DNA from 3 places in the Algoriphagus aurantiacus genome. Region 2 is predicted to be linked to each of the others. Evidence: riboswitches for the same ligand, from Rfam matches in the RefSeq annotation. Region 2 holds a riboswitch; each other region holds the start of a gene.
The links. A riboswitch is a leader RNA that binds a small molecule or an ion and turns the genes downstream of it on or off. The one in region 2 is predicted to bind S-adenosylmethionine.
Positions count from the first base shown of each region.

Region 1: it holds a riboswitch for S-adenosylmethionine, as region 2 does, so the genes downstream of both, SYJ56_RS17765 (homocysteine S-methyltransferase family protein) here and SYJ56_RS08320 (O-acetylhomoserine aminocarboxypropyltransferase/cysteine synthase family protein) in region 2, are expected to answer to the same signal.
Region 3: it holds a riboswitch for S-adenosylmethionine, as region 2 does, so the genes downstream of both, SYJ56_RS04320 (trans-sulfuration enzyme family protein) here and SYJ56_RS08320 (O-acetylhomoserine aminocarboxypropyltransferase/cysteine synthase family protein) in region 2, are expected to answer to the same signal.

Region 1 covers NZ_JAXRUT010000019.1:73,070-84,129, reverse strand. The annotation lists gene SYJ56_RS17785 (hypothetical protein) at 278-799, shown strand; gene SYJ56_RS17780 (energy transducer TonB) at 856-1,602, opposite strand; gene metF (methylenetetrahydrofolate reductase [NAD(P)H]) at 1,626-2,579, opposite strand; gene metH (methionine synthase) at 2,691-5,387, opposite strand; gene SYJ56_RS17765 (homocysteine S-methyltransferase family protein) at 5,392-6,444, opposite strand; SAM riboswitch class I at 6,510-6,608, opposite strand; gene SYJ56_RS17760 (hypothetical protein) at 6,699-8,015, opposite strand; gene SYJ56_RS17755 (response regulator) at 8,085-8,546, opposite strand; gene SYJ56_RS17750 (YbjQ family protein) at 8,809-9,129, shown strand; gene SYJ56_RS17745 ((2Fe-2S) ferredoxin domain-containing protein) at 9,147-9,389, opposite strand; gene SYJ56_RS17740 (DUF819 family protein) at 9,389-10,642, opposite strand; gene SYJ56_RS17735 (NUDIX hydrolase) at 10,700-11,060, opposite strand, start outside.
Region 2 covers NZ_JAXRUT010000006.1:112,726-123,785, forward strand. The annotation lists gene SYJ56_RS08275 (CoA transferase subunit A) at 1-207, opposite strand, end outside; gene SYJ56_RS08280 (bifunctional riboflavin kinase/FAD synthetase) at 219-1,142, opposite strand; gene truB (tRNA pseudouridine(55) synthase TruB) at 1,129-1,809, opposite strand; gene SYJ56_RS08290 (undecaprenyl-diphosphate phosphatase) at 1,811-2,605, opposite strand; gene SYJ56_RS08295 (DUF3098 domain-containing protein) at 2,612-2,821, opposite strand; gene SYJ56_RS08300 (cell division protein FtsX) at 2,824-3,714, opposite strand; gene pdeM (ligase-associated DNA damage response endonuclease PdeM) at 3,764-4,420, opposite strand; gene SYJ56_RS08310 (DUF2147 domain-containing protein) at 4,501-4,944, shown strand; gene SYJ56_RS08315 (homoserine O-acetyltransferase family protein) at 4,992-6,047, opposite strand; gene SYJ56_RS08320 (O-acetylhomoserine aminocarboxypropyltransferase/cysteine synthase family protein) at 6,056-7,360, opposite strand; SAM riboswitch class I at 7,529-7,637, opposite strand; gene SYJ56_RS08325 (carbonic anhydrase) at 7,730-8,377, opposite strand; gene SYJ56_RS08330 (SulP family inorganic anion transporter) at 8,374-9,915, opposite strand; gene argH (argininosuccinate lyase) at 10,015-11,060, opposite strand, start outside.
Region 3 covers NZ_JAXRUT010000003.1:160,802-171,861, reverse strand. The annotation lists gene SYJ56_RS04340 (M14 family metallopeptidase) at 1-1,724, opposite strand, end outside; gene SYJ56_RS04335 (ribose-phosphate pyrophosphokinase) at 2,101-3,027, shown strand; gene SYJ56_RS04330 (50S ribosomal protein L25/general stress protein Ctc) at 3,053-3,634, shown strand; gene pth (aminoacyl-tRNA hydrolase) at 3,848-4,408, shown strand; SAM riboswitch class I at 4,560-4,662, shown strand; gene SYJ56_RS04320 (trans-sulfuration enzyme family protein) at 4,766-5,938, shown strand; gene SYJ56_RS04315 (CBS domain-containing protein) at 6,119-6,580, opposite strand; gene SYJ56_RS04310 (FG-GAP repeat domain-containing protein) at 6,699-8,243, opposite strand; gene SYJ56_RS04305 (copper homeostasis protein CutC) at 8,240-8,983, opposite strand; gene SYJ56_RS04300 (isoaspartyl peptidase/L-asparaginase family protein) at 8,980-9,963, opposite strand; gene SYJ56_RS04295 (creatininase family protein) at 10,229-10,990, shown strand; gene SYJ56_RS04290 (VCBS repeat-containing protein) at 10,991-11,060, opposite strand, start outside.

The DNA of each region.
Region 1 (11,060 bases), on a different contig from region 2:
GTCTATAAGCCATGGATATTTTCGATAGAAAAAGCATTAGCTATCATTGTCAAAATGCACAGATAATGGAAAAATTGGGTAATAATTATCATAAACTGGGGAAAATGACAAATCGTAGCGATTGAACTAGTATTGATAAAAATGACGAATAGAACGATTGAAAGCACTTTTTAGAGTCCATTATCGATCTAATGAAAGCTTGGAAACAGTATTGCAACTGTATCGATAGATTTAACCATCAACACCTTTAAGTGTTAAAACCAAACCAATCGAGAAAATGAAAACTAAAGCAACCTTAATTATCGGAGCAGCCGTAGTCGCAATGTATTCTTGTGATACTAAAAACTACACCGAAGCAGATCGTTTACAGGCCACCGAGAACCTTGAAAATTACGTAGATAGTGTAGAAACTGCTGTCAAGGTTATGCCCGTTCATAACTGGTCATTAATAGATGAACGTTATGACAGCTTAGATTCCAGAGCTGAGAAAGTCTATAATGACCTTGAAGCAGAGGATGATAATCTTGAAATGATTGAAGAACGCTACGAAATCGTAGTGAAAAATGCTAAAGCAGAAGCTGAAAACTTTGAGAGAACAGCCAACATGCACTTGGAAAATGTGGAGACTTGGTGGGATAAAGCATCTGAAAACATGGAATCAGGAGCTAAAAACACCACTGAGGAAATAGAAGAAACTACTCAAGAAAGCCTGGATTGGCTAGAGCAAAATTTTGATAAATTAGGAGATGAAACCAAAAAGAAATATGAAGAAATTACGCTAAACCTCCGTAAAGACTAAAAACTACCAATCAACCAAAGTAAGAAGGCCGCAATTGCGGCCTTCTTTTTATTCTTTTAGTCAGTTAGTTTAAATAAAACCGGAAGTCTAGTGTTGCACATTTCCGCCTTACCATTCACCGTATATGGAGCCCACATGTGTGGATAATTTTTCACAGCTCGTAATGCCTCTTTACCCAAAGAAGGGTGAATCTCCTCAGGATTAGCTATTTCAGGGTTTATAATTTCACCTACTTCAGTTAATTCAAAAGCAATTATCACTTTTCCTTCTTGATTAGCAGCTCTAGCATCCAACGGATAACGAAGTGTTTTTGCCAAATAACTATTCCACCCTGAAATACCGTCTTTGGGTAATCCCTCACTAACAATAGGTTTTGAAATTATCTCTCCTAAATCTGAGTAATAATTCTCTGAAATCACATCGTCCTCGACACACTTAATTTCTGACTTCAGTTGACCATTTTTATAATAGGTCTTTACAAGTTCTTCAGAAGTAGTTAAATCCCTCTTGCAGTTACTTTGAAGTTTTCCATCCTCATAAAAACGAAGCAAAAGTTCATTTTTCTCAGTACCATTTCCATCCTTGATCAGTGTGTATTGAGAGATTTTCACCTTACCGTCTTTCGTGTAAGTTTGGGATTTCATGCTAACAGAATCTTCATGAATTATTTTGAGGAATACATACTCATATTCCATTGTATCATACACTTGGAAATGATGCTTATTCAAAAACTCCAAACGTTGGGCATTCAGCGAGTTAAAACAAGTTGCGACCAACACAAAAGAAAGTAAAACTAGTTTCATAGAAGCAAAATTTTGCCTCAAATCTAGAATATTTCTTTGGCAATTTTATAGGTAGTATCTGCTTTACTCATCGTGTAGAAATGCACTGAAGGCACATTCGATTTCACCAATTCCTTACACTGTTGAATAGACCACTCTATCCCCACTTGTTTGACGTCAGCATTGGTTTTACACTTTTCCAATTCGTCCATAAGAGGATCTGGTAGATCTAAAAAGAAAGTCCTGGGAAGCATAGTGATTTGTCCCAATGTCGTGATCGGCTTGATACCCGGAATGATGGGAACTGTGATTCCAGCCGCGCGTACCTGATCCACAAATTCAAAGTATTTCTGATTGTCAAAAAACATCTGAGTCACGATGTACTCAGCTCCTTTGTCAATTTTTTCTTTCAGATATTTCAGATCAAACCTCATAGAAGGTGCTTCAAAATGCTTCTCCGGATAACCCGCTACTCCTACACAAAAATCAGTTTGGAATCCTATTTCGGTTTCCTCATGAAGATACCTTCCTTGATTCATTTTTAATATCTGCTCCACCAATTCACTTGCATACCCGTGTCCTTCAGTCTCACGAACAAATTTCCCTTCAGACTTAGGTGCATCTCCTCTTAGAGCAAGCACATTTTCTACTCCAATGAAGTTTAGATCGATTAGCGCATTTTCTGTCTCTTCTTTGGTAAATCCACCACAAAGCAAATGCGGAACAGCATCAATGTGGAAACGATTCATAATCGCCGCACAGATACCTACAGTTCCAGGTCTCTTCTTAGTACTGATTTTTTCAAGCAGTCCATTTGGATGCTTTTTGTAAATGAATTCCTCTCTGTGATAGGTCACATCTACAAATGGGGGCTTGAAATCCATCAGAGGAGCGATTCCTTCCAGTAATTCTTTCAGACTTTGGCCTTTCAGCGGAGGTAATATTTCAAAGGAAAACAGCGTGTTTTTGGTATTCGCTAAGTGTTCGGTTATTTTCATCTATTAATAATTGCTTTTTTAAGGTCAGATAGCCTGTCCCGAACTAGTTTCGGGAGAATCTCGCAAGGTAGATAATCATGCCGTTGGGTGGCATCTTTTTCATGCTCGATTTCATTCAGTAGGTTCTACTAGGGTTAAATTAGGTTGATAAGCTAGGTTTGGTGAGAGCAAACGCTCCGCATCCTTGAGAGATATTCCTTTTCGCTCCGCATAACTCGCCACTTGGTCCTCTCCTATTTTTCCTAGACCAAAATACTTACTCTCAGGATGACCGAAGAAATATCCGGAGACTGAGGAAGTGGGATACATCGCAAAGCTGGATGTCAATTCGATTCCAATTTCCTTCTCCATATCTAGCAGTTGGGAAATTGTAATCTTTTCCGAATGTTCTGGGCAAGCCGGATATCCTGGAGCCGGTCTGATACCGGGATATTCTTCTCTGATCAAAGAATCATTTTCAAGATTTTCATCCTGAGAATAGCCCCAATATTCCTTTCTCACCTGCTCATGGATGTATTCAGCAGCAGCCTCTGCCAGCCTGTCAGCGATGGATTTGAACATGATGTCATTGTAATCATCTCCATCTTTCTGAAATTCAGCAAGTTTTGCTTCCATGCCGATACCTGAAGTCACCGCAAAGCATCCCAAGTAATCTGTCTGTGTAGGATGTAAATAATCAGCTAATGAACGGTTCGGTACGCCTTTACCTTTTTTGCCTTGCTGACGCAAAAAATGAAAAGACGCTTTCTGATTACCTGCAACATCAAATACAGCTGCATCATCATCGGTTCTTTGTACTGGATAAAGGCCAAACACGGCATTCGCAGAAAGCCACCTCTCAGCAATCGCTTTATCTAGCATTTCATTCGCTTCATCGTAAACTTTCTTTGCTTCAGCTCCAACTACAGGATCGGAAAATATCTTTGGGAATTTCCCACTTAACATCCAAGTGCTGAAGAATGGAGTCCAATCAATGTAATTGCGGACTACATTCAAATCCAAATCCTTAAGGACTGTTCTTCCAAGTTTTTTAGGAACAACTGGCACATAGGATTCCCAGTTTATCTCTACTGGATTGGCTTTAGCTTCAGTATATGACACTAGTTGCTTTAAGGATTGTTTAGCTTCATGCTCTACACGGAGTTGCCTATATATTTCTTTATACTTTAACCGATAAGCTTCTTTGGTTTCTTCAGAAATAGCTTCTCCAGCGATAGGAACAGACTTACTTGCATCCATCACATGGATAACTGTACCGCTATACACTGGGTCAATCTTCACAGCTGTATGGATTCTGGAAGTAGTAGCACCTCCGATAAGCAATGGAATCTTGATTCCCTGACGCTCCATCTCAGAAGCCACATTCACCATTTCATCTAATGACGGGGTGATCAAGCCGCTAAGCCCGATGATATCCACCTTATTCTTCACGGCTTCGTCTATTATCTTCTGGGCATCTACCATTACTCCCAAATCAATGATTTGGTAGCTATTACATGCCAAAACCACACCCACGATATTCTTTCCAATATCATGCACATCGCCTTTTACAGTTGCCAAAAGAATCTTTTTCAAGGAAGACGCTTCCTGTCCTTCTTCAGGTAAAGGCATAAATGGTTCCAAATAGGCTACAGCCTTTTTCATCACCCGGGCAGATTTCACCACCTGAGGAAGGAACATTTTTCCCTCACCAAAAAGGTCTCCGACCACATTCATTCCATCCATCAATGGACCTTCTATTACCTTGAGCGGATTTTTAAGTTCTATTCTTGCTTCCTCTGTATCTTCTACAATGAAATCCAAAATCCCCTTCACTAAGGCATGTTCCATTCGCTTAGAGACAGGGTCAGAACGCCAAGCTTCATTTACTACTTCCTTCTTATCGGCCGATTTTACAGTTTCTGCAAAATCAAGCATACGCTCGGTAGCATCTTCTCTTCTATCAAAAAGAACATCCTCTACTCGGTCTAGCAAATCCTTTGGAATATCATCATAGATTTCTAGCATGGTTGGATTCACAATCCCCATGTCCATCCCACTTTTGATCGCATGATATAAGAATGCCGCATGCATAGCTTCCCTCACCGGATTATTACCTCGGAAAGAAAAACTAACATTACTTACTCCTCCACTAACTTTGGCACCAGGAAGATTTGCTTTAATCCATTTGGTGGCGTTAAAGAAGTCCAACGCATTTTTCCTATGCTCATCCATCCCGGTTGCTACAGGAAAGATATTTGGATCAAAAATGATATCCTGAGGATTAAACTTCACTTGATCCACAAGCACCCTATAGCTTCTCTCACAAATTTCTATACGTCTCTCGTACGTATCAGCCTGTCCGTCTTCATCAAAAGCCATAACTACTACAGCAGCACCAAATTTCTTTACGGTCTTGGCTTGCTGGATGAATTCTTCCTCTCCATTTTTCAAAGAGATCGAATTCACTATTCCTTTTCCTTGCACGCACTTCAGCCCTGCTACAATGATCTTCCATTTGGAACTATCAATCATAATCGGGATTCGGGAAATTTCCGGCTCTGAAGCAATCAGATTCAGGAATTTGACCATTGCAAATTCACCATCAAGCATTCCTTCGTCCATGCAGACATCCAGCACCTGAGCACCACCTCTTACTTGATCCAAAGCTACTTCTAGTGCTTCATCGTAATTCCCGTTCAATATCAATCGGGCAAACTTCTTCGAACCAGTGATATTGGTTCGCTCGCCTACATTGACAAAATTGATTTCAGGGGTAAAAACCAAAGGCTCTAAGCCTGATAGTTTCATGTAATTATTTCTTACCATCTTCTCAGTCCAACGTTTCTTCTAATTCTTCTTCTTGTAATTTTCTAGGCTGAAAATTGGCAGCCATATGTGCTAAAGCTGAAATATGCTCGGGCGTAGTGCCACAGCATCCTCCCAGGATATTTAGCATACCTTCTTTCAAAAAGTCTCTAACCTGATCGGCCATTTCATTGGCTCCTTGATCGTATTGGCCAAATTCATTTGGTAAGCCTGCATTGGGATAGGCACTCACATAGAATGGTGCTTTTTGCGCAAGCACTTTCAAATAAGGTCGTAATTCTTTGGCTCCCAAAGCACAATTCAATCCAACTGAAAGCAATGGTACATGAGATATTGAAATCAAAAATGCTTCTGTGGTCTGTCCTGAAAGTGTGCGTCCTGAAGCATCTGTGATTGTCCCAGAAATCATTATTGGAATTCCTCCATCTTTGGGATCTAAGGGAATATTTCTTTCCTCATATACATCTTGAATAGCGTATAATGCTGCTTTAGCATTCAGTGTATCAAAAATTGTTTCCACCAATATTATATCAACTCCACCATCTAGCAAGCCTCGAACTTGCTCAGCATAAGCTTCTGCCAGCTGATCAAAAGTAACCGCACGGTACCCTGGATCATTTACGTCAGGAGAAAGTGAGGTAGTTCTATTTGTTGGGCCAATAGCTCCAGCTACAAAGCGGGGTTTCTCCGGATTTTTGGTTGTGAATTCGTCTGCTACTTCCCTTGCCAGCTTCGCAGATTCGAAATTTATAGTATAAGCCAAATGAGAAAGCTCATAATCTGCTTGAGCTATGGTAGTTGCAGAGAAGGTGTTGGTTTCTATAATATCTGCTCCTGCCTTGAAGTATTCAGCATGAATATCCTTGATGATCTGAGGTTTACTCAAAGACAACAAGTCATTGTTTCCCTTTAAAGATTTAGGATGTGAGGCTAGTTCGGGTGTACGAAAATCCTCCTCAGTCAATGTATATCGTTGAATCATGGTCCCCATGGCTCCATCGAGTATCAAAATTCGCTGAGAAAGTTGTTGAAGTAGGGATTCTGTTCTGTTTTGCATACTAATTTTTTGTTTATCAAAAAGCTTGTCGAGCAAAACACGGAGAGAAGTACAAAGTACTAGTCCGCTCATCTGTTCCCGATGAATCGGGATGGGAGTTAGCACCTTGGCTACAGGTTGCTAAGACGTCATTGGGCCCTTCCCTCAGTCTTTCTCGATAAGCTGCCCAAAGTTAATATCATTTTGATAATAAAACAGGAGTTTTGCTTAAAAGGACACACTAAAAGTAGATTCGGATTAACCAAAGGAAAAAATCATGGCCTAACTCCTATTCCAAAACTCAGATAAGACCCTGACATATAATTTGCCATACTTAAATCGCCAAGTTTGTAGTTTGCCAAGGGAATTTCATACCCGGCAGCTGCTGTAAATACAAGTTTAAAAAGTTTTCGTTTTGTCATTGGGACACCATAGTCTACAAAGACCTCTGGCTTTAGCATTAGCCCGTTATTCTTCAAATATCCGTCAAACTCTCTTTGCTCAAATAGCTCCGGAAAATCGGGTTTCTGTTCTTTCAAAAGGGAGTACCGGATATTGCCAAAGCCAAGACCTGCTAATGCACCTAATCCAAAATTCCTATATTCAATCAAATTGTACCCCATATTTCCATAGACTCTTAAGCTATTTAAGGAGTGTTCTTTTTCAGCGTTTGCATTTTCACTAAGTGCAAGGTTATAGAGCTCTGCGCCATAAAGGAACCGCTCCGTATTTCCTAATATCCTCAAGCCCCAGTTGGACGGAGAACCATTCAATGGATTAAGACCAGCCTCTTCTAGCTTTTCATTGAATTGCTTAGCCGAGGTAAAGTGAATACTGCTAATCAATGAAATCCCAATGCTAGCATCTTTGTAAAAAAAGTTTCGATCTGGCAGTGAAATCCCAGCCCCTACTCTTACAAAAGCTCCATTTTGGGTATTATCAAATGAAATTCCATTCATATTCCATTTTCCTTCCAAAGGGCTGAATGCATACCCCACTTTGGTGATAAGTTGCAATGCCTCTGGTCTGCCGGGCAGATCAAAATCATAGCTCAACTGAAAGCCGATCTCAGTAAGGAAATTGCCATAATTGAATGTTCCCTGTTGAATATCCTTTTTTCTCAGTACAAACCCCTGCTCTGGATTAGCTAAAAAAGCACCCAAATCTTCACTACGCTCGGATGGTAACATTTGAAAGTTGAGAAAGCCAACCCCTAAAGACATGTAATGGATCAGCTGAAATCGAGATTCTTCTGTAAATGCGTAGCCAATGTTTAATAAGGCCCTTGAAGTCCTGTATTTTATCCTAAAATCATCCAACTCACTCACTCCACCTCTATTGTGCAATAAATCCATCCCAAGAACAAAATCATTTATTCTAGCTTGATAGCCCAATCCAATAGTCTGATATCTATTTCTTAGTCCCGACAATCCCCTTTGCGCAAGCAAATCATCAAATTGATTGAGTTTTCCTCCTGAAGTGCCCAATACCGCATAGAAGGTTGTTCGTTTGGTTATTAATTGTTGCCCGTCTGCTTTGGCAACAACAAAAAAGATAAACAACAGGACTATGTATCTATTAAAAAGGGGCATTGAATGGTCGATTTGGAATAAGCGGGGGAAAACCTACAGCTCTCAGGCAAAAGTAATGCTAAACCACTATCAACTGATATCTTTCGAATTAAGATATTCAGCTAATTTCCCATATAAATCTTCCGAAGTAAATGGTTTTTCTATAAAACCGTTAATTCCAAATCCCCCCATCTCTTCCTTAATCTCATGATAAGAAGAAGCAGATAGAATTAATATGGGTATTTGACTTTTGCTAGAATTCTTATTTTCACGAATTAATTTGGCTACAGAAAAACCATCAAGTAGAGGCATCTGAATATCCAAGAGTACAATATCAAATTCACCTTGATCAAACTCTTCAAGCGCCTCTTGACCGTCTGATGCAATAACTAAGTTGCCAACATGCCATTTTTTAAGGAATTTCTTAATCAAAATCTGATTCACCATATTGTCTTCTGCCACCAAAATCGATGCCTCCTCTATGGGTTTTTCCTTGTATTCTAATTGCTGAGTATGATCAAAATTATTTCTCTCCACACTAATAAATTTCATTTTAAACTCAAAGATAGTTCCTTTGTTCAGAGTTGTCCAGAAGTTAATTTTCGAACCATAAAGTTCAACTAATCTTCTTACAATAGCTAATCCAAATCAAGCACCTTTTAATTTTTAAGGCATCAAATCCTTAATAAATCACATTCCTTGTAGCACCTTGACAGATCAAAAGAAGTAATACAAGTTTTCCCGTAAACCTTTTTCCATAAATATTCGTGAACTCCGACAACAAAATATATTTTAAAACTAACAACACATCACTATGATAGTAACTACCACGAACACACTTGATGGCTACAGCGTGGATCAATACTTAGGAATTGTTTCTGGAGAGACCATTATTGGAGCCAATGTCTTCAAAGATTTTTTCGCAAGTATCACCGATATTGTCGGCGGTCGTTCATCTGCTTATGAGCGTGTTTTACGAGAAGCAAAAGCTACTGCAATGGCGGAAATGGAAATGCAAGCTAGAGCATTTGGAGCGAATGCTATAATCGGAATTGATCTGGATTATGAAACTATCCGTGACGGAATGCTGATGGTCACAGCAAGTGGTACTGCGGTGAAAGTGCTAAAACACTAAAATCTAGTCCTGAATTTTCAGGACTTTTTTATTTGTCCTAAGACTTTTTCAGCTGTTGTCTTTTTACAGAAATGATCTCCTACAATTACATTTGGAGCTGTCTTGCACATATCCATACACTTCGTTTTGATGAATTTACAACTCCCTTTCAGAGGAGCTTCATCTGTAATCTCCTTCAATTCTTTGTACAGCTTTTTGGCTCCGTCTTTCTTACAATCAGATCCATTGCATATAAAAACTAATTTTCTAGTATGTTTCATTACCCTATTGAAATAGCCTGCATCATCAATCCACAAAGATATGCACCATACGTACCCGCTGCATATCCTAACACTGCCAAAAGCACACCAACTGGTGCCAGAGAAGCATCAAAAGCTGCTGCTACTATCGGTGCAGATGCTGCGCCTCCTACATTTGCCTGAGACCCCACTGCTACATAAAAGAATGGAGCCTTGATAATAAATGCTACGATAAGCATTATGATGATATGGAAGAACATCCATACAATGCCAATTAGAAATAATACTGGATTATCCAATACGGCTCCCAAATCCATTTGCATACCCACTGTAGCTACCAACACATAGAGTAAGACACTTCCCATTCGAGAAGCTCCCGCTCCCTCAAGATTACGGGCTTTGGTAAACGATAATAGTAATCCTACTGTAGTGGCTATTACCACTATCCAGAAAAAAGTTGAATTCAGGGAATACTGTTCTAACTCCGGATAATTTTCTCCAATGTATGGAGCCACAAAATCAGCAATCAAGTGTGAAAACCCTGTAACCCCAAATCCAATTCCCAAAATAACCATCGTGTCTTTCAAGGTCGGAATTCGCATGATTCCCGCTCTGAATTTTTCTATTTTATCTCTCAGCTCATAAATAGCAGAGTTATCAGCCTTGAATATCTTATCTATCTTATCTGGTTTAGCAGCCCAATATAAAAGAAAAGCCATCCAAACATTGGCTACTAACACATCCACAGCGATCATCTGACTGAATAAAACCGGGCTTGGTTCGAATACTCTCAGCATTGCAGTCTGATTGGCACCTCCTCCGATCCAAGAACCTGCTATAGTGGATAATCCTCTCCAGATCTCATCGGGACCATTTCCTCCCAATAAATCAGGAAAGAAAAACCCTACAGTGAACAGGGCAAGAGGCCCACCGAGTATAATCCCCAATGTTCCTGAAAAAAACATGATAATTGCCTTTGGGCCAAGTTTGGAAATACCCTTGATGTCAATACTAATAGTAAAAAGAACTAAGGATGCCGGAAGAAGATATCTGCTGGCGACATCGTATAGTTTAGAGGTTTCCCCTGAAATCAGCCCAAAAGAATTAGCAAGTGCTGGTATGAAATAACAAAGCAAGACGGTGGGAATTACTCCGTAGAGTTTCTTCCAAAAAGGTTTATCACTGGCTGAAGTAGCAAAAATGAGTGCGAGTATTGCCATAAGCAACCCAAAAACTACAGCATCATTTGTAAGCAAGGGAGTATTTTCTTCCATTATATCTGGGATAATCGATTGCAACAATAGCAACAATTGTCCAAAAAGACCAGAACTCTAATTCTTTCCGTTTTCCAGAATCTGCAAAAACTCACTTAAAATCATAGCTGTAGCTCCCCAGACCATCTCTTGATCCACTTCAAAATATGGCGTATCCAAGCGGAAATTATTGCTGAATTCTAATATTTTCTGCTTACGAATAGCTGGCTCATAAAGTGTACTAACGGCTGTTTGGATGATTCTTGCCACTTCTTTTTCTTCTGGAACAAAATCCGGGACCACCTCAGAATAACCCAAAATAGGACTTACTAAAAAATTGCTGGTTGGTATAAACAAATCACTCATCCGGCCAATCAATTTGACTTGCTCAGGAAGGATCCCTACTTCTTCCCAAGCCTCTCGAAGAGCAGTTTCTATT
Region 2 (11,060 bases):
TCGCTTTTTCAGTAATAGACCAATACCGAAATCATCTACGCCGGCATTGTTTGATACGATAGTCAAGCCAGAAATATCCCTTTCTAGGAGAGCGGAAATGCAATTCTCGGGAATGCCGGTCAAACCAAAGCCTCCCATCATTAGCATGCAGTTGCTGGGAATATCTGCTACTGCTTCACGGGCATTATTTACTGTTTTGTTGATCATATATTTTGGGTTTATAGCAAGTTTTTGGCATTCTTCTGGTCAATAAAAAGTTGTTCTTTCAAGGCTTCCAAACCATCAAATTTTCTCTCTTCACGAAGGAATGCTTTAATATAAATAGTGATCTGTTTATCATACAAATCTCCTTGGAAATCAAATAAATTGGCCTCTACTGTCTTTTGGGTTCCATTGACGGTTGGTCGATTTCCAATGTTCAGCATGGCTTTGTACAGTGCACCATTCACCAAAGCCTCTACTGCGTAAACGCCATCTTTGGGGATAAGTTTGTAATCATTGGGGATATGGATATTGGCAGTTGGGAATCCGATGGATCGACCGATCTGCTGTCCTTTGATCACCAGACCATTCAGTTCATAAGGTCTTCCAAGATAATTAATGGCAGTGGCTATATCGCTGTTTTCAAGTGCATGACGGATTTTTGTACTGGATACGCCAATATCTTCCACGTCCTGTCTGGAAATTTCCTCCAAGTCAAACCCATATTCTTCATGGTGTGCTTGCAGGTATTCAAAACTTCCTTCACGATTTTTCCCAAACCGATGATCATAGCCTATGACCAGTTTTTTGGTTTGTATTGTATCTACCAATACTGACTCAATAAATTCCTTGGAAGAAAGTTGGGAAAATTCTTTGGTGAAGGGGATCGTGATCAAATGGTCAATACCAAATTGCCGAAGTAGCTTAGCCTTTTCTTCAAAAGTGCTCAAAAGTCTCAGGTTATGCTCATCTGGGTATAACACCAACCTGGGATGAGGCCAAAAAGTAATAAGAACTGTCTCACCAATTATGGAGCGAGCTAATTCTCGAATGCGATGAAGGATTTTCTGATGCCCGAGATGCACTCCATCAAATGTCCCACTTGTGACCACTGCATTGGAGAGTTTAGGGAAATCACTTAGGCCTTCATAGATTTTCATTTGTTCTTGCTTTGATTTCTTCTACCAAAGGTAAAAGCTCATGTGCTGCTGAGAGTTTGAAATTACCAATTCTTGTTCTGCAAAGCGAACTCATGTAAGCTCCCACATTCAATTTCTCGCCAAGGTCTCTCGCCAAACTTCGGATATAAGTGCCTTTAGAGCAAACGATTCTAAACTCGACAGTTGGGTTTTCAAACTTGGTAATCTCAAATTCACTCACCGTGACAGGCCGTGGATCCATTTTTACTTCTTTGCCTTTTCTGGCAGATTCATAGACCCGTTTTCCATCAACTTTGATTGCAGAGTGCATAGGAGGAACTTGCATAATATCACCTGTAAGTTCAGCTACAGCAGCTCGTACTTGCTCTAGCGAAATATGTGAGGGGTCAGAAACAGGCACAATGGGTTGTTCTAAATCAAAAGAATCCGTGGTGGATCCTAAAACGAAGGTGCCAGTATATTCCTTTTCTTGCCCCATAAAAGAATCAATTTGCTTGGTCATTTTTCCGGCGCAAACAATCAACAATCCTGTAGCCAAAGGATCAAGCGTTCCGGCATGTCCTACTTTTTTGATCCGCAGTGCATTTCGGACTTTTTTTACCACATCAAAAGATGTCCATTCAAGTGGTTTGTTGATCAAAAATACTTCTCCGTAAGGTTCTTGCATTCTATAAATATAATCCTGCTACTATAGCAATCACGCCAACTACAAAGCAGTAAATTGAAAAATAACTGAGTTTACTGCTTCTTACAAGTTTGATCATCCAGGTACATGCAGCTATGCCAGCTATGAAAGCAGCAATAAATCCTGCACTAAGGTATCCGATTCCTTCTGTCTCCAATGAAAGACCTCCATCTAAAATATCTTTGGCTATTTTTCCCAAGATTAACGGAACGACCATCAAAAATGAAAACCTCGCAGCCTTCGCCTTATCTATCCCCAGGAGAACAGATGTGGAGATCGTAGCTCCAGACCGGGAAATACCAGGAAGAATCGCAATTGCCTGCGCTATGCCGATGAGCAGTGCCTGTCCGAAAGTCACTGGCTGGTTAGTAAATTTGGCTTTATCAGCCAAATAGAGTAGGACGGCTGTCAAAATGAGCATACAGCCCACAAAAACAATCTGTCCGTCGAATAGTGTTTCTAATTCCTCTTGGAATACAACTCCTACAATCGCAGCAGGGAACATGGAGAGGACTATTTTAGCTACAAATTGTGTCTCATTATTCCATTTGAATTTGAATAATCCTATGAAGATTTCTGCAATATCCTTTCTGAATACAATAATAGTGCTTAAGGCTGTGGCAAAGTGAACTACAACCGTAAACATTAGACCTTCTGCAGGCATTTTACTTTCTCCTAAAATTGCCTTTCCAAGTTCAAGATGACCGCTGGAGGAAACCGGCAAAAATTCTGTTAATCCCTGAATGATCCCAAGGATAATCGCATCAATAATTTCCACGTTTTTTTAATTGCTTTCAGTTTTGGCAAAAATCGCATAGAACTCAAAAATAAATCCAGCCAAGGTCACTATCGGACCGATAGTAAGTCCCAAAACGCCGTTACCGTGCGGTTCACCATCTAAGCCTATGATGATAAAACCTAGTATTATAAGCGCAATGCCAATAAACATCAGCTTGTAGTTTTTGCGGGAAAAAGGGAAAGAAGATTTGCTCATTATTAATAGAGTTCGTCCAAAGACATATTTAAATACTTATTTACTGCTCGCAAGGTACTGAGTACAGAGAGAATTCCGCCCACTGTAATCAAAATACCGAAGAGAGCTAATAACAATTGTTGATTTTGAAGCATTGCGAATCCTTCAATATTCGCCTGAGTATATTTCACCAAAGCGAATAGAATCACTGATGCAAAAGCACCTGCCATCATTCCAAATAAGAATGCTCTGGACAGAAATGGTTTTCTGATAAATCCTCTGGTAGCACCGACCAGCTGCATAGAACGGATCAAAAAACGCTGAGAGAACAAGGCCAGACGTATGGTATTATTGATCAACATGACTACGGTAATGATCAAAATCAAAATAAACCCGCCTAAGACTAAACTTACTTTGAGTAAATTCTTGTTGATTGAATCCACCAAATCGGTCATGTAAGAAACTTCAAATACCCCTGGAATTGCCTGGATTTCAGCTACAATAGCTTCTAATTGCTCTGAAGTCTGAAACTCTTCCGCGATTGTCAACACAAAACTGTCGCGAAGTGGATTGTCTTCCAGGAATTTAGTGAAGTCTTCTCCTGTACTTTCTATAAAAGTAGAAGCTGCTTCCTCATCTGATACAAACTTTAGATTCAGCGTATCTCCTTTTTGAAGGATAAAAGATCGCTTGGAAAGGTTGTCATGAATCGCATCAAGGTCTTTTTGTCCCAAGTTTTTTTCCAAGAATACCTGTACCTCGATATTCTCACGGATCATACTTGTCAGTGTTTTTGCCTGGATCAAGATCACTCCGAAAAGACCTACTATAAAAAGTGATAGGGTAGTGCTGAAGAGAACACTTCCGAATTTGAAGTGCCCTAGTGTCTTTTTCTTTCGTGGATAGTTGGCCATATATTATGATTTCTGCTCAAAAGTAACTTTCCCCAAGGATATTGCCAATCTATTCTTGATAAAGGATTTTAATGACTTTTTCTCCACTAATTCCATAAATGTGATCTTGTGCCTTACGCTTGACTAAAGAAAGACCTGTAAATCTACCAAATGCCGGAAGTATCAGTTGATTCTCGCTTTGATGAAAACATGATATTCTTATAGATTGCCTGCCTTTGCCATACAGGCGAACTCCGGGATGTATATGTCCACAGATATTCAATTTTCCTTCAGGAATATGCTTAGCTGGCTCATGAGTGAGAAATAAATTCCCCATTTCGACTGGATTTTCATGAATTTGAAATAATGATTGACGATAAGCCAAGGGAGGCAGTACATCATGATTTCCTTTAACCAGATGAAATCGGACATGATTAAAGTCTGACAAGAATGCGTTCAATGATTCCCATTGTTCATTCCAATCGCTATGAAATAAGTCACCTAAAATGTAAAAATCAGTTGGAGAATATTTTTTTATTAGTGCTGTAAGTGTCTCTAAATCATGTTTATGAATAGGTTCTGGTATGGGAATTCCTGATTTTCGGAAATGTGCGGCTTTCCCAAAATGCAAGTCAGCAATAAATAAAGTTGAGCTTTCAGCAATCCAAATTGCTTTCTCAGGTAGCAACTGAATGATAGTACCAGAAAACGTAATACTAGAATACATTAATAATTAGGTATGGTTTTAGGACGTTATTGGGTAAAATCAAATCTAGCCTAATTTAAATTTTACTAAACTGATTTTTTATGAAAACTTGTCAATTTGCTTCGATATGCATTTTCTTGATACTAGTAGGAAGTGAAAGTGCGCTTGCCCAATCCAAATCAAAAATCAAAGGTGTGTGGTGGAATACAGAGAAAACCGCCCAGATAGAAATCATGGAAAATGATTCTCAAATGATTGGCAAAATCATTTGGCTTATGCAAGATGAAGATACTTCGGAGGTATATACCGATGGTTTAAATGAAGAACTAGTTCTAAGGGACCGTCCGCTGATGGGGCTCACTATTTTAGAAGGGTTAAGGTATAAGGATGGGATTTGGGGCGACGGCAAAATTTACGACCCGAAATCTGGCAAAAGTTATAATTGCGAATTACAACTTAAAAAGAAAGACATTCTTGAGATCAAAGGTTTTTTAGGCGATTCGTGGGTGAGTCGAACTGTGGAATGGAATAGGGTAAAAAAATAAGGAAGAAATTTCTGCCTTATTTTTTTACCAATGTATTTTATTAACGTTTAGTGCTTTTGCTGTAGGTAAAATGATTTCAAAATATAGGAAAGCTGCTCAAATTCAATCAAGAAAGCATCGTGTCCAGCTGAAGAAGTGATTTCCTTGTAAGTCCCTTTTTTCGCTTTTTGGCTGATATACTGAGATTCTTCTGGGAGAAAGAGTAAATCAGAATCCACACCAATTGCCAACACATTTGCTTCGATTTTACTTAAGGCAATATCCAATCCACCACGATTTCTTCCAAGATCATGGGAATCCATCGTTTTGCTGAGTGTCCAATAGGAGAGTGCATTAAATCTACTCGCTAATTTTTGACCCTGATAGCGCAGATAGGAGGAGGCACGATAATCATCCATTTTACCATCAGTATCCACCTGCTTAGATTTAAGATCCAATGGGTGTCTATAGGTTAGCATTGCTATGGCACGTGCTGTTTCCAACCCCTTTTTTCCTGCCAATTCATGGCATTCACCCCAAGTGCAATCAGACTCTATAGCCATTCTTTGAGTTTCATTGAAGCCAATAACCCAAGGAGTGCTTTTAGCTGTGGAGGCTAAAATAATTGCATTTTTAAGCTTAGTGCCCAGCAGGTACGCCCATTCCAGTCCAACTTGCCCTCCCAGAGAACCACCGATCAAGCTATGGATACTGTCTAGTTGTAAATGAACCCTCAATCGCTCTAGTCCTACGGCCATATCCCTGCTGGTCATCTGAGGAAAATCGTAATAATATGGCTTTCCGGTACTAGGATTTTCACTAAACGGCTGCGTAGAACCATAACATGATCCCAGCAGATTTGCACAGATGATGAAATGATTAGCAGGATCGAAGAATTTATCTTCGCCTATCAGACCATTCCACCATTCTGATGCATTAGAATCGCCGGTAAGCGCATGAATAACCCAGACCACATTGGATTTATCCGAATTGAGTTGCCCATAGGTGGTATAGGCAATATCAATTTCAGAAAGAATTTCTCCAGATTCCAGATGCAAAGGTGTACTAGAATGAAATGTTTCCTGGGACATAGTAATCGTAGCGTATTGACTTTTAAGGTTCATTTATAGAATTAGATTTTATCGAATGCTTGTTGCAAATCTGACTTGATATCTTCGATGTGTTCGATACCACATGAAATTCTCAGTTGAGTAGGAGTGACACCGGCCGCAAGTTGTTCAGCATCTGAAAGCTGCTGGTGGGTAGTAGCTGCTGGTTGGATGATTAGTGTTTTAGCATCGCCTACATTGGCTAAGTGAGAAATCAACTCCAGGTTATTGATCAAAGTTGAAGCTTGTTCTTTATCTCCTTTCAGTTCAAAGCTCAAAACTCCTCCAAATCCATTTCTCAAGTATTTTTTAGCCAACTCATGGTATGGAGATGATTCCAATCCTGGGTAATTTACTTTCTGTACCGAAGGATGAGCTTCTAGCCACTGTGCTAAGGCTAATGTGTTTTCCACTGTTTTTTGCACTCTTAGTGAAAGTGTTTCTATTCCTTGTAATAAGAGAAAAGAATTGAATGGGCTGATAGCAGGTCCAAAATCACGAAGTCCTTCTACTCGCGCGCGTATTGCAAAGGCAATATTGGGCAGTCCTAGTGGATTATTTTCTCCGAATACCTCCCAGAAATTCAAGCCATGATATCCCTCTGAAGGCTCTGAGAACTGTTTGAATTTACCATTGCCCCAGTTGAAGTTACCTCCATCTACTATTATACCTCCAATGGAATTACCATGTCCACCAATCCATTTGGTAGCTGAGGAAGTGACAATATTTGCTCCATGGGCGATAGGCTGGCATAAATATCCAGCGGCTCCAAAGGTATTATCTACTATCAATGGGATATCATGCTTCTTGGCTACAGCTGCAATAGCTTCGAAATCAGGAACATTGAATTCAGGGTTTCCTATTGTCTCAAGATAGATTGCCTTAGTTTTCTCATCGATGAGTGCTTCGAAATCTTCAGGACCTTTTCCTTTGGCAAATCTAGCTTCGATGCCTATTCTTTTAAATGAAACTTTAAATTGATTGAAAGTTCCTCCGTATAGAAATGGACTAGACACGAAATTATCTCCCACTTCCATGATGTTGTTCAATGCTAGAAATTGAGCTGCTTGGCCTGAGCTGGTAGCAACAGCTGCCACACCGCCTTCCAGTGCTGCTATTCTTTTCTCAAATACATCCGTGGTGGGATTCATGATTCGGGTGTATATATTCCCGAATTCCTTTAAGCCAAAAAGATTTGCTCCATGCTCTGCAGAATTGAATACGTAGGAAGTAGTTTGATAGATAGGAACTGCGCGAGAGTTAGTGGCTGGATCTGGTTCTTGGCCAGCATGAACTTGCAGTGTGTCGAAGTGAAGGGTTTTTGACATGATTTTTTTGGATTTATGGTTTGAAAAATAGTGAACATTAAAAAGCCTATAACGAATTATTCGAAATAGGCAGAAATAGAATCAGCACGGGAATAAAGCATGATGCTTTACTAACGATAGTATTGAAATAGAAGTTTGTAAGGTGTGTCCTGAGTGCATTTTAATATGAACTTATAGTTCCAAAGGAGAATATCTCTTTTGGCAGGAATTGGCACCTTGGACTTTCCAGGTTGCCAGAGGGTCTATGAGCCTGTCTCTCGCCTCTTCTTTATAAATCCGAGCACTTAAAAGTGAAAGGATGATGCAAATAAAGGGTCAGCGAGTTGAAAATCAAAATATATTTTCACTCGCTGACCTGAAAAACTTGAATTATTTATCTAATTCTTCCTGATCGAACCTGAAAATAGGATTGATATTGTTAAAATCAGGATCAATATTTACCAATTCTTTGATCAATCCATCATTTAGCCCATAAGCCCATCCATGAATTTTGGGCGCCGATCTATCTCTCCATGCTTTTTGAATGATCGATGTTTTTATTAGATCTTGGCATTGTTCGATTACATTGAATTCTACCAGAGCATTTACTTTCTCATCATGATTTTCGATTGAATCAATCTCTTTTTGGTATTGCTTATATACCTCTTTGATATTGAGAAGCCATTTGTTGATGATACCAAAGCTCTTGTTACTTAGTGCAGCTTCTATTCCGCCACAGCCATAATGACCACATACGATGACATGCTCTACTTTAAGTACTGCTACAGCATATTCTAAAACACTAAGCAAATTGAGATCAGTATGAACTACCATATTTGCTATGTTTCTATGTACAAAAATTTCTCCCGGGTCCGTCCCTGTAATCTGATTTGCAGGAACTCTACTGTCAGAACAACCTATCCAAAGAAATTTAGGGGACTGCTGCTTGGCTAATCTTTCAAAAAATTTCCCATCGGTCAGTTTTTGATCGGATGACCAAGCTTTATTCTGTATTAACAATTTCTCGTAAGGTTTCATATGTTTTCGTGGGTTTGATGCTGATATCCATCTACTTTAATTGTAATATTTCTGTCTGAACAGGAAGCTATAAAGTCATTTAATACTTCCTGAATGTCGTGATCAATAAATTGTGCTCTTTGAGCATTAATTATCACTTTACTATCTGATGGAATTTTAGATAGATTTTTCATTAATATCGCCTTATTTAAAAAAGAGACATCTTTTTGAAGTTTTAAAAGGTAGTTTCCGTTCAATTCAGTCAACGTTACTGCGCGAACGAAATTAGTTTTTACAACAAAGAATAATCCGAATACCATTCCAATACCTATACCCACCAAAAGATCAGTGAATAGGATGGCAACTACAGTGACAATAAAAGGAATAAATTGATCCCATCCATTTTTGTAAATATTTATGAAAATGCTTGGCTTAGCAAGTTTGTATCCCACTAAAAACAATACTGCAGCAAGACAACTGAGCGGAATCATATTTAAAATATTGGGAATACTCAATACTAAAATCATCAATAATATTCCATGAAGGATGGCAGACATTTTGGTTTTAGCGCCTGAAGCAACGTTGGCTGAACTTCTCACGATCACAGCAGTCACGGGGAGTCCTCCAATTAGCCCAGAGATAGAATTGCCTATGCCTTGAGCCACTAATTCTTTACTTGGCGGAGTAGTCCTTTTCATTGGGTCGAGTTTGTCTGCCGCGTCAATACTCAATAGAGTCTCAAGGCTTCCGATGATCGCAATGGTAGCCGCTACAATCCAAAAAGTACTTTCGCCAATCATGGAGAAATCTGGAAAAGTCAGCAAATCACCTAATTGTCCAAAATTATCCAAAACTGGAATACTTACTAAGTGATCTCCTGTAAGCTGCCATTCAGGCTTCCAAATTCCATAAAGAAAATTGATTAATATCCCAGATAAAACAGCCCATAAAGCGCCAGGAACGACTCCTAGAATCTTATGATTTTTAATTTTTGGCCTTTCAAAAAGTATCAAAATACCCATTGCAATCACCACAATTGGTATCGCACCTATGCTATGATATTTGATTGCATACCAAATTTCAGAAAATGTATTATGATCATCAGTCTGCATAAATGCCTGATCACCCATCAAGTCAACATCGTAGCCCAGGGCATGTGGGATTTGCTTTAAGATTAGAATCAAGCCGATTGCAGTAAGCATTCCCTTAATGACAGCATGTGGAAAGTAATATCCAATTACACCAGCTTTAGAAATCCCCAAAGCCAACTGGATCAAACCAGCTACAACAAGGGTAGCTAGAAAAAGGGGAAAAGTCCCCATACTGCTAATAGAATCGAGTACAATTACTGTCAATCCCGCTGCCGGACCACTAACACTTACATGTGATCCAGATAGGGCCCCAACGATTATTCCTCCAACAATTCCCGCAATTAGGCCCGACATTGGAGGTGCACCACTTGCAATTGCAATTCCCAAACAAAGTGGTAATGCCACTAAGAAAACCACAAGACTGGCTTTCACATCATATTTGAGATTGCTTCCAAAAAGGGTATTCATTATAAAGATAGGGTTTTAATGAAGATGAAAATTTTCTTCTATTTTGGTGTAAAAATAGATTATCGCATGGGATTTTTATAGCTACTCATGTAAAACATGCTAAATGTGTAATTTTAAAAGATCTTTGAAGGATTGGTCTACGTCGTTAAAATTAAATTGTTGGATTGCATTCTTCATTTTAAGATTAATTTCCATAAGGTTCAGGTTTCCAATACTTCCTTCGTGTGAATGGTTTAGTTTACTTTGATCCGGCGCAAAATTGTCTGATTCTATATCCATCCCAACCTGCTTGTATGCATCCCTAAATGGAGTCCCTTTTAACACCAAGTCATTAACGACCTCAACTGAAAATAGATGCTTGTAAAAAGGGTCTGTCAAAATGTTTTCTTTCACCATGATAGATTTGAGCATAAAAGCACTCATACTAAGACAAGATTTTAGGCTTTCTAAAGCGGGAAAAATCTCCTCCTTAAGTAATTGCAAATCTCTATGATAACCCGTAGTGGTGTTTGTCAAAATCATTGAGACAGCATTTGGTACCGCTTGAATTTGATTGGTTTTTGCTCTGATCAATTCAAATACATCAGGATTCTTTTTATGCGGCATGATACTGCTTCCTGTAGTCAAATCATCTGGAAACTTAATAAATGCAAAGTGTTGATTCATAAAAATACACACATCGGACGCCAGACGATTTAGTGTACCCGCCATGCCTGCCAAGGCAAATGATAATGTACGCTCAGTTTTTCCTCGACTGTTTTGCGCATTTAGCACATTGTGATGAAGATCAGCAAAACCAAGAAGACTGGTAGTCAATGTCCTGTTTAAAGGAAAACTAGAGCCATATCCAGCAGCAGAACCCAGCGGGTTTTTGTTGGCTAAGTCGAACGCTGCCTTTAGCATGCCCATATCTTCACTTATGCCTTCTGCAAAAGAACTAAACCAAAGCCCGAATGATGAAGGCATGGCGAGTTGTGTATGCGTATAACCTGGCATCAAATCACCTTTATGTTTATCAGCCAGTTCTATTAATAGTTCGAAAAGTGCTGAACTTTCTTCCACCAATTCACGGATAGCAGCTCGATAGTATAGTTTCAAGTCAACCAAAACTTGATCGTTTCTGCTTCTACCGCTATGAAGCTTCT
Region 3 (11,060 bases), on a different contig from region 2:
AGCAAGTAACCTGACCCGTTTGCAAGATTCTTTGCCGGAGGAGATTGAATTTCTCCGTATGGAATCCGCTCAAATGGACCTTCAAAGCCTTCATATAGGCGATCAACTTCCACTCCCATTTGCAAAGCCAATGTCCAACCTGCTGCATCATACGGACGGATCGGAGGACCTCCCGGATAAAGAAAATCATTTGGATGGTCTTGCGGCTCAAACATATCTATCACATGTGGACGGAAGGCTTGTGCTGTTTTCACGATAAAAGAATTAGCTGGATAAGTCTTACCGTTTACAGTAAAGTCATCTGTAGCTTTTTCCACCAAAATCCCTGACTTGATCAACGCATTCATGAACTTCACTGCCGTAGAGAAATCAGGCTGATCTGCGGAAAGAATATATCCTCTAGGATCTCTGTTGGCAGGATCTGTATATACAGAATCGTAGAACTGCGCAGGAAATCTTGACCTGGAAGAGTCATCATCTTCTTGACTTTTCTGAGATTCTTTAAAAATATCTTCCACGGCTTGCGCATATTTAGGATACATCGTCCAATTATCCTCACTGCCCTTGTCTATCGACTTTCTGCCCATCAAATAAATATTTAACAGCAACTCATCACCATGTCGCACAGCGTGATTGAGGATGGCGTAATTCAATGAAACAGAATAGTCAATGGATTGTCTGAAGTGCCAATCCTGAGGTGTCACAGGATAGGGAGTTCCATTATTTGGAATTAGACGCTCAGGCACCAGAGGGACTTTAGTAGGCGTGGGATTGCCGATAATCTCAGTAAGAATCCCTATGATATTATGATAATAAGGGGTGGTTCTCAGGCCACCATTCCACCAAGTAGAAAACACAGAACCGTCTAATCTGGTGTAGCCTGGTCTATCTTCCTGATGCATTCTATTGATCATGGCAGCTCCAACTGCATCCAAGCTTGTAATAATCAACGGATCAAATACATGATTAAACGGGTCCCGATAGGGAGGGCCGGCAACTACAGTTCCTGCCGGGCCAGTCTGGTGGTGATTGTAAATAATCTGAGGTATCCACTCTACGTATTGCTGAAGAGACATATTTGCCGCTTCGCTCATGTTATTCATGTAGAAATCACGGTTGTTATCATGCCCTACATATTTTTGATAGAGAATAGGAATATTCTGATCACGGGCCTCAGGATCATCTTTCCTCATGTACCATTCCGACATGATTTCCATCCCGTCAGGATTCGCGTGCACTAATAAAATAATTACGTTATCCAGAATTTTCAGCGTCTCCGCATCATCTCTTGAGGCTAATTGGTAAAGCGTCTCAATTAGCTGATGAGGGCCAACGACCTCATTGGCATGCAAACCTCCATCTATCCACACCACAGGTTTGCCTTCTACAGAAAGCTTCTCTGCCTCTTCGCGCGTGATTTCAGCATGAGCAAGTTTCTGCGAAATTTCTTTATACTGGTCCAGCTTCGCCAAATTAACAGGGGAACTCACAATCATCATTGGCTGAGATCTTCCGTATTCGGTTTTGCCAATTTCAACCATTTTTACCCGGTCACTTGCATCAGCTACTTTCTTGAAGTAAGCTTCAGTTTCTGTGAAATTGGCAAGTTTGTAATCGTCTCCTATATCAAAGCCAAAATGAGCTTTTGGCGTCGGAATACGCTGGGCAAATACTCCTAATGACAAGGATATAAGCAGAATAACTAGTGTAATTTTTAATCTCATAAGCATATGGGTTGGTTTATTCGCTTTCTAAATTAGCACGAAAAAAGAGGTCACCAGTAATCAAAAGGTTCTTTTGTTCATATTTTACAGGACTGGAAAATATGAACAATAAGCTATTCATAGCTGTAACCAATGAAATCGTCCTAAGTAATCCAAACTCAATTCACTGAAACAGAGTGAAAAGATTAACTAACAACAATTGCTTTCATCAATAGGCCATCTTTTTCACACTTAGCTGCTGTTAGAATGAGTTTAAAAGCATCAGAAGTCAAATTTATCTTCTGAATCAACTTATAACACCCTAGCCATCCATTCAAAAATTACTACTTTTGATCTTAAATCCATTCCTAACCTTTCCCGAAAAAAACAACTAACCATGTCCGAGGTTAAAATATTTTCAGGCACTAACAGCCAATCACTTGCAGAGAAAATCGCCAAAAACTATGGCAAAAAGCTAGGAGATCTTACGCTATCCAAATTCAGTGATGGCGAATTATCACCAAGCTTTGACGAATCCATTAGAGGCTGTACAGTCTTTTTGGTACAAAGCACTACACCGCCAAGTGACAATCTTTTGGAGCTTTGTCTGATGATAGATGCTGCAAAAAGAGCCAGCGCATATAAAGTTTGCGCCGTTATTCCCTATTTCGGATATGCTAGGCAAGATAGGAAAGATAGGCCAAGAGTATCCATAGCAGCTAAGGCCATCGCTAATATGATCACCTCTGCTGGAGCAGATCGAATCATGACCTGCGACCTTCATGCCGGACAAATTCAAGGTTTTTTCGATATACCCTTGGATCATTTGAATGGATCAGCTATTTTTGTGCCCTATTTGAATTCGCTACGGCTTCCAGATATGATTTTTGCATCTCCGGATGTGGGAGGAGTAGCAAGAGCCAGGGCTTACGCCAAGCATTTTGAAGTAGAAATGGTAGTCTGTGATAAGCACAGAAAAAGAGCCAACGAGATCGCTTCTATGCAAGTAATCGGGGATGTAGAGGGTAAGGATGTTATTCTTGTGGATGATTTGGTGGATACAGCAGGCACGCTCTGCAAAGCTGCGCAAATCGTCATGGAGAAAGGAGCGACTTCAGTAAGAGCTATTGCAACACATGGCGTACTTTCTGGCAAAGCTTATGAAAACATCGAAAACTCAGTTTTAGATGAATTGGTGATCACTGACACCATCTTTCCAAAACAACAATCATCCAAAATCAAAGTATTGACAGTCGCTGACCTGTTCGCCAAGGCAATTCATGCCGTGACAGGAAATACGTCTATCAGTTCTTTGTTTATATAAGAACCAATTTTAATACAAATACAATATGAAATATCTTGAGATTATAGGGTTTAAAAGAGCAAATCTCGACAGTGCCAGTCTTTCTGAATTGAGAGAATCAGGTAATGTTCCCTGTGTAGTTTACGGACCTGGTATCAAAGAGCAGATTCACTTCTACTCTCCAATCATCCTTTTCAGAGACTTGATTTATACTCCTGAGGTTCACATGGTTGACTTGAACATCGAAGGAACTATCATTAAAGCAGTATTGAAGGACGCACAATTCCACCCGGTAAGTGAGGCTCTTCTACACGCTGACTTCGTAGCTTTTGCAGACGACAAGCCTATCAAATTTGAAATTCCAGTGAAAGTTGAAGGAAGTTCTCCAGGACTTGCTAAAGGTGGTAAATTAGAATTAAAAACTAGAGTACTGAAAGTAAAAGGTCTTGCAAAAGACTTCCCTGACGTTATCCCTATTGATATTTCCAACCTTGATTTGGGTAAATCATTTAAAGTTGAAGATGTAAAAGTTGAAGGCTTCGAAATCCTAACAAATCCAAACGTTTCTATCGTGACTATTGGTATCCCAAGAGCACTTAGAGGCAAAAAAGGCGGAGACGAGGAATAGATTCAGTCTCTTAATCATTCAAAATCCTGCCCACAACTGGGCGGGATTTTTTATTTTCAAGCCAAATAGCTACAGAAAGATGAAATCGAGCCTGCCTGCCGGCAGGCAGGCATAACTCAAGCGTCACACAGAGAGATGATTATAAGACCTGCGAGATTCTCCCGAATCAAGTTCGGGACAGGCTATCTGGCCATAAAAATCAATTATAAACATATGAAATTTCTAATCATAGGCCTCGGGAATATTGGACCCGAATACGAACTCACCAGACACAATATCGGATTTTTGACAGTGGACAGACTTGCTGATGCAAATGGATGTTCCTGGAAAAGCGACCGACTTGCCTTCAAGACAGAGTTCAAACACAAAGGCAGAACAATCCACCTGATCAAACCTACCACTTATATGAATCTAAGCGGAAAGGCGATGAACTATTGGATGAAAGAGCTTCAGATTTCCAAAGAAAATACCTTGGTCATTGTGGACGATGTTGCCATTCCTTTTGGAAAATTTCGCATGAAGCCTAAAGGAAGTGCAGCTGGACACAATGGCCTGAAAAATATTGAGGAACTCACAGGCGGCCAAAACTACCCAAGACTCCGAATGGGAATAGGTGATGACTTTCCAAAAGGAAGGCAAATTGACTTTGTTTTAGGGAAATTCAATCAGCATGAATTTGCTGAATTACCCGCTATAATGGACAAGGCGATAGAAATGAGCCTCAGTTTTTGCACTATTGGAATAGAGCGTACCATGAATCAATTTAACGATTGATCAAATCGAGCATAACTATAGCGTCACACACTGGAATGATTAAAATATATGCGAGATTCCGTATGACCTTTAAAAGATAAATTATAACCAAATGAAATAAGATTTGGAAATCCACTAAACGCGTTCTTTCTTTGCATCACTTCAGGCAACTGATTTATAAAGAAGAGGCGAGAGAATAGGCTCTAAGACCCTCTGGCAACCATCCCGAAACGGAGAACGGTGCCAAATCCTACCCGACGCGGGAACTATAGATTGGCTTACTTCACAAATAATCCCTTTTAGTTCGTTTACCGCCTCTGGGTTTGATTTTCTCAAATCTGCTTGATTAGTCTTGTTAAAATTTAAACTGATCAATACATGAGTAAGCACTTCGAAACGAATTCTGTGCGGATTTCACCATCAAAGTCCAGCCAAAGAGAGCACTCTGCTCCGATCTATCTTACCTCAAGTTTTACCTTTGATTCTGCTGAGGAGGCCAGAGCTACTTTTGCAGATGAGATAGAAGGAAATATCTATTCCCGCTATGCCAATCCCAACTCCAGTGATTTGATCGAAAAGGTCTGTGCAGCTGAAGGAACGGAAGATGGATTTGCGACAGCATCAGGAATGGCTGCAATGTTTGGAAGTATTGCCGCTCTACTGCAGCAAGGGGATCATGTGCTTGCAGCCCGATCACTTTTCGGCTCTACGCATCAGTTATTAACCAGAGTATTTCCCAAGTGGGGTATTACCTCAACGTACGGAGACATTTCTGATTATTTGAATTGGGAAAAACTAGTACAGCCCAACACCAAAATGCTTTTTATAGAAACTCCATCCAATCCTGGTTTGGAGATCATCGATCTGGAATGGGCGGGTAAATTTGCGGCAGCACATAACCTAATATTAGTAGTGGATAATTGCTTCGCTTCGCCATACCTTCAGCAACCTGCAAAATGGGGTGCTCATATCGTGACTCACAGTGCTACAAAATACATTGATGGACAGGGAAGGGTTCTAGGTGGTTTAATTTTAGGTAAAGCTGATTTGATGAAAGAAGTGCATTTTTTCGCTAGGCATACTGGACCATCTATATCCCCATTTAATGCTTGGATTCTGGCGAAAAGCATGGAAACACTGGGGGTGAGAATGGATAGACACTGTAGTAATGCACTTAAAGTAGCAGAGTATTTTGAAGGAAATTCAGAGTTGCTTGCAGTAAAATACCCTTTCCTGAAATCGCACCCACAATACGAAGTTGCCAAAAAACAAATGAGCCAAGGAGGTGGAGTAATTACTTTGGACTTGAAGGGCGGAGTGAGTCGAGCCCAGAAATTTATCGATCAGCTCCAAATGATCTCTATTACAGCTAATCTTGGCGATAGCCGCAGTATTATCACTCATCCAGCTTCCACCACGCATAGCAAACTTTCTTCTGATGAAAGAGCCCAAGTAGGCATTTCAGATGGATTAGTGAGACTTTCTGTGGGACTGGAGCATTATGAAGATATTATACTAGATGTAGAAAGAGCGATTGACTTATCAAAATAAAATGTCTCATGAAGTTCGGCTTCCTGCCTTTGGGCGAGGCAGGCTCTAAGCCTGACAATTATCACTACTGCGTTCCTCTGTGAAAACCTTGGTGTCCTCGGTGGTTAATTGCCTTTCAGAAAAATGCCTCCATCAAGGTTTCCCTTTATGGAGGCATTCACTTTTTTCGCTATTGATATTTTACCAAGTAGTTTGCCTCAAGGTAGGAAAAGCCCGAATCACATCACTCAGACTGATCTGACCTAACAGTCTCCCATCTTTCATCACTGGAAATCTTCGGATTTTATGTTCTAAAAATTGCGACGCTGCATCGAATATTGACAAATCAGGCGATAGTGTAAGTACATCTGTGGACATATGCTCACTTACTTTAGCCGGGAATTTTGGCGTGTTCGTATATTTTCCTTTGATGATCTCTTTGAGGCAATCAACCTCCGAAATAATACCAATCAATGCACCCGATGCGTCAATCACTGGTGCTCCAGAAATTTTTCGCTTAGTGAGTATTTCCATCACTTGATCAATGGTATCATCTGGCTTAAAGGTGATCAAGTTAGTACTCATGTACTCCTTGACGAGAATTTGCGGAATCGGGGCTTTTTTGGGTTCTGCCATTCTAACCCCTTGAAAACTTTTTACCATAGGTTAAAATTTAAGGTGAAAGAATAAATTACCGATATTACACCGTAAATAAAAATTATAATTTAAAACACATAATAAATCGATACTATATTTTTAAAATAATCACTACTTCAAAATTTTAATTTAGTTTGTTCTCTAAGTAAATAAATGGTCTCCAAGGTTTAGTTGCTCCCTTATATAAATCATCAAATTCGAATGCTCCTACCATTACATCAATATCACCATCCAAATCAGCATCGCCCGAAGTTATAGTCAGCCAATTTCCCTCAACGGTTTCACTCAGTATAAATGGATCAAACTCACCCTTTTCATTTTGTCTGAAATAAACCAAATTCTGCTTTGGCTTTTGCGAATCATCAGGAAAGAATGACAACACAAAGAAATCCTGATCACCATCTCCATCAAAATCCGCGATTTCAATCCCGCTTGCTCCGTGCATAGGATAGAACCATGATTCCTCAAATTCATTTTCACCATCATTCAAATAGATATGAACGCCGTGAAAGTTTTTGAGCACTTGTGACAGATCCGCATTGTCACCATTCACCACAATAATATCTTTGTGCCCATCCCCATTCACATCTACAAACCTAAAGTCACTGGATCCAAATGCAGGCTGAAATTGAAGGATCGCTTTCTCTTTAAATTGGCTTGCTCCTTCATTTAACCATGCATATATCCCTTCTTTGGACTGCGCCATCAACCCAAGTACATCTAAATCCCCGTCTTTATCAAAATCAACTGCAATGGCACGTCTTGCCCCAGGCTCAGAGCTCAAAATCACTTCACTTTCTCCAGAAGGTCCCGAAAGATAAATACTCATCTTCCCAAAGTGATTTCCAAACTGCGACACCACTCGATCTTGCTCTCCATCCCCATCCCAATCTGCAACTGCCAGATTTACAGGTCGGATCAAGTCGGTCAATAGTTCTTTACTTTTCCAAGTTCCAGCTTCGTTCCAGAATTCCGAAACCTTTCCCAAGGTGTCATTAGAGGGATCCATTCTACCCATGGTCAGCAAATCGAACGTACCATCTTCGTTCCAGTTGATATCCACTGGAGCAACTTCTGTGGGAATAGAATCCTTGATTTGAAAACCATTCTTAGGATCTAGGATGTAAATAACTTTTAAACGATCTCCGAGCCACAATTCACCGGATTGGGGGTTTACATGAAGCATGGTGGACAGATTTCCCTTGGTTCTTTGAAATTCCGGTTGTGATATTTGAAAACCCGGAATCCCTTTGATCAGTACTGCTTTTTTCTGTTGGGGCAAAGGTGAATCTGGCGCATTCTCCAAGTAATACGCAAGTATCTTCTCCCAATCCTTACCTCGAATTAATTGAACTTTGGAATAAACTCCAGGGGGGACTCCCAAATCTTCTGGCAAAGCTTGCCCAAAATCATCTGGTAAGTAAAGCCCCATGCGCTTACGCATATCAGGAAGCACTTTTTCCTGCCAGGTATTTTTATCCAAAATTTCAGGTTCAGGCTTTACATGGCAGCTTGCGCAATAGGCATTCGCGAGCTGCTCACCACTTAAATTCAAATCCATAGAAGCTAATAGCTCCAAAGATGGTGGCGGTTGCTTCCGCTCCGAAATAGGGCTGCAGGAATCCAAGATTACCGCTACAAATATAACAATCAGGCTTCTTAACTTCATTCGCCTATTACCTTCAAAAAATCATTAACTACTTCCTGATCTATTCTAAGGTGATGGGTAAATGATTTTGGATCATCCGAAAAAGATAAATCAGGATTTACAAATTGATTAGACGAAGGTCTCCAGGTCTTACATGAAGCATGGACTTCTTTCAAGTAACCGGTTTTTTTCAACTCCAAAACATGCTCAGGCTTAGTGCCTCCACCTGGCATAATACTGATTCTATCCTGAGCTTTTACCAACAATTCCTTCATCGTAGCTAATCCATCAGTTACAGAATCTTTACCTCCAGAAGTCAAAATACGATCAAAGCCACATGAAATAATTTTCTCCAAAGAATCAAAATAATCTGCTGATGCATCAAAAGCTCGGTGAAATGTACAAGGCTTTCCAGAGGCCGCTCTTAAAAGTGATTTACAAGAATCACTGTCCACAAAACCTTGATTGTCCAACACCCCGAACACAAAACCATCCGCACCTTGCTCACCCAGTATTTCTATATCGCGCTTCATCACCATCATTTCCTTCTGAGAATAAGCAAAATCACCACCTCTTGGCCGAATCATGACAAATACAGGAATATCAATTTCTGTTTTCAGAAACTTAAGCATTCCTGCACTTGGAGTTTCTCCTCCTTCCGGAAAATTAGCACAGAGTTCCAATCGATCAACACCAAATTCAGCTGCATCCATAGCTGCTTCTACATTAAAAACTGGAGACTCTAATATTATTTTGCTCATCCTTTGAAATGCGAATTGGAATCTATCATCATATTGTTTTGTAATGTCGCTTGCGCAAAGTTGAAGCCTGGATGTACTGCATAAGCCCCTACTTCTCCATCTTTATTCATGGCAAGAAAACCAGCCTGTATATCCTTAATGTCTTTATTTTTTGAAATCAAGCGCTTCACAGCTTCTTCACAAGCTTCCTGAGGAGTACGCCCCTGACGCATCAATTCCACAATCAAGAAACTTCCGCAAATCCGGATGATAGATTCTCCCAGACCAGTAGCAGTTGCCGCGCCAACTTCATTATCCACAAATAGTCCAGCTCCGATAATCGGGCTATCTCCTACCCTTCCATGCATTTTATACGCCAATCCACTTGTAGTACAGCTTCCAGCCAAATTACCAATGGCATCCATTCCAATCATTCCGATGGTATCGTGATTTTCAATATTGATTATCGGCTTGTACTTACTCGTAACTTTCCATTTTTCATAGGCTTCCTTAGCGTTTGGACTTAGTTCTTCTTTCTCCATCTCCATTCCTTGAGCAATCGCAAACTGACGAGCCCCTTCCCCTGCAAGCATCACATGAGGAGTCTCTTCCATCACCATTCGGGCAAGTGTGATGGGATGCTTCACCTGCCTTACAAAAGCCACTGATCCACATGAACCATCACCAGACATGATAGAAGCATCCAATGTAGTAATGCCTTCTCTATCTGGTAAGCCTTGCAAGCCTACGGACAAGTTACTCAGATCTAACTCCGTATCTTTAACGCCAGTTTCCACAGCATCCACTATACTTCCTCCCGCTTTCAGTTTTTCCACTGCAGCAGCATTGGCTGGCAATCCATGATTCCAAGTGGATAAGATAAGTGGTTTTTCTCCTTTGAAAAGCGAAGTTGCTTTAGTCTCAGCTATGGTAGATACTCCAGGTATAAATAATGCAGAGCCCATCAGGGATTGCTTGATAAATTTTCTTCTTTGTGACATTCGAGTTAATTTAGAATCAGGTCTTAAATTATTAAAATTGGAGCTAATTAGGCTAACCATCCCTCATTTCCTTTCAAATCAATTTTTGAAATAAGCAAGATTGAGAAGCACCAACTTAGTTTGAAAAACCGCCTTGCCAATTCCATTTTACCATTAGAAAACAAAAATAAATACATGAAATCGAGCATAACTGAAGAGTTACACAGAGGAATGATTATCTGGTATGCGAGATTCCATATGGCCACTGAAAAACAATTATAAACATATGAAACCCTACCTACTTGCAGAATCCAACTGGAAAACACTTGAAAATCATCGTTTTGACTTAGCCGTATTGCCTTGGGGAGCAACTGAAGCCCATAATTATCACATGCCTTATGGTACTGATGTGTATGAAGCTAACGCTGTAGCTAGTGAGGCAGGAAGGAAAGCGTGGGAAAAAGGAGCAAATGTCACGATTATGCCTACAATTCCCTTTGGTGTGAATACTGGGCAATCCGATATTTATTTGGATATCAATCTGAATCCAAGTACACAGCTGCTGATTCTAAAGGATATTATTACCGTTCTAGATCGACAGGGAACTAAGAAACTGTTGATTGTAAACAGCCATGGTGGAAATGACTTCAAAACAATGCTCCGTGAGCTTGGGCTTCAGTTTCCTGAAATGATGCTCTTCACTTGCAATTGGTTTCAGGCATTGGACAAGACTAGGTATTTTGAAGAAGCAGGCGATCATGCCGATGAAATGGAAACATCCATTATTATGCACCTGCATCCCGAATTAGTATTGCCGCTTGAGCAAGCTGGAGATGGAAAAGAGAAAAAGTCAGTGATAAAAGGCGTGCAGGAAAAATGGGCCTGGGCAGAGCGAAAATGGTCAGAAGTATCGGAAGACACAGGAATAGGTAATCCAAAAAAATCCTCCCCTGAGAAAGGAAGGAAATATTTTGAAGACGTAACGGATAAAGTTGCTGAGCTTATGGTAGATATTTGTGATGCAAAGGCAGGCCAATTATATACCTGATCAATCCAAGGAATTCATATCTACAGGTGTAGTATTTCCTTTGTAATCCTGCAATTGGATTCCTTTCACC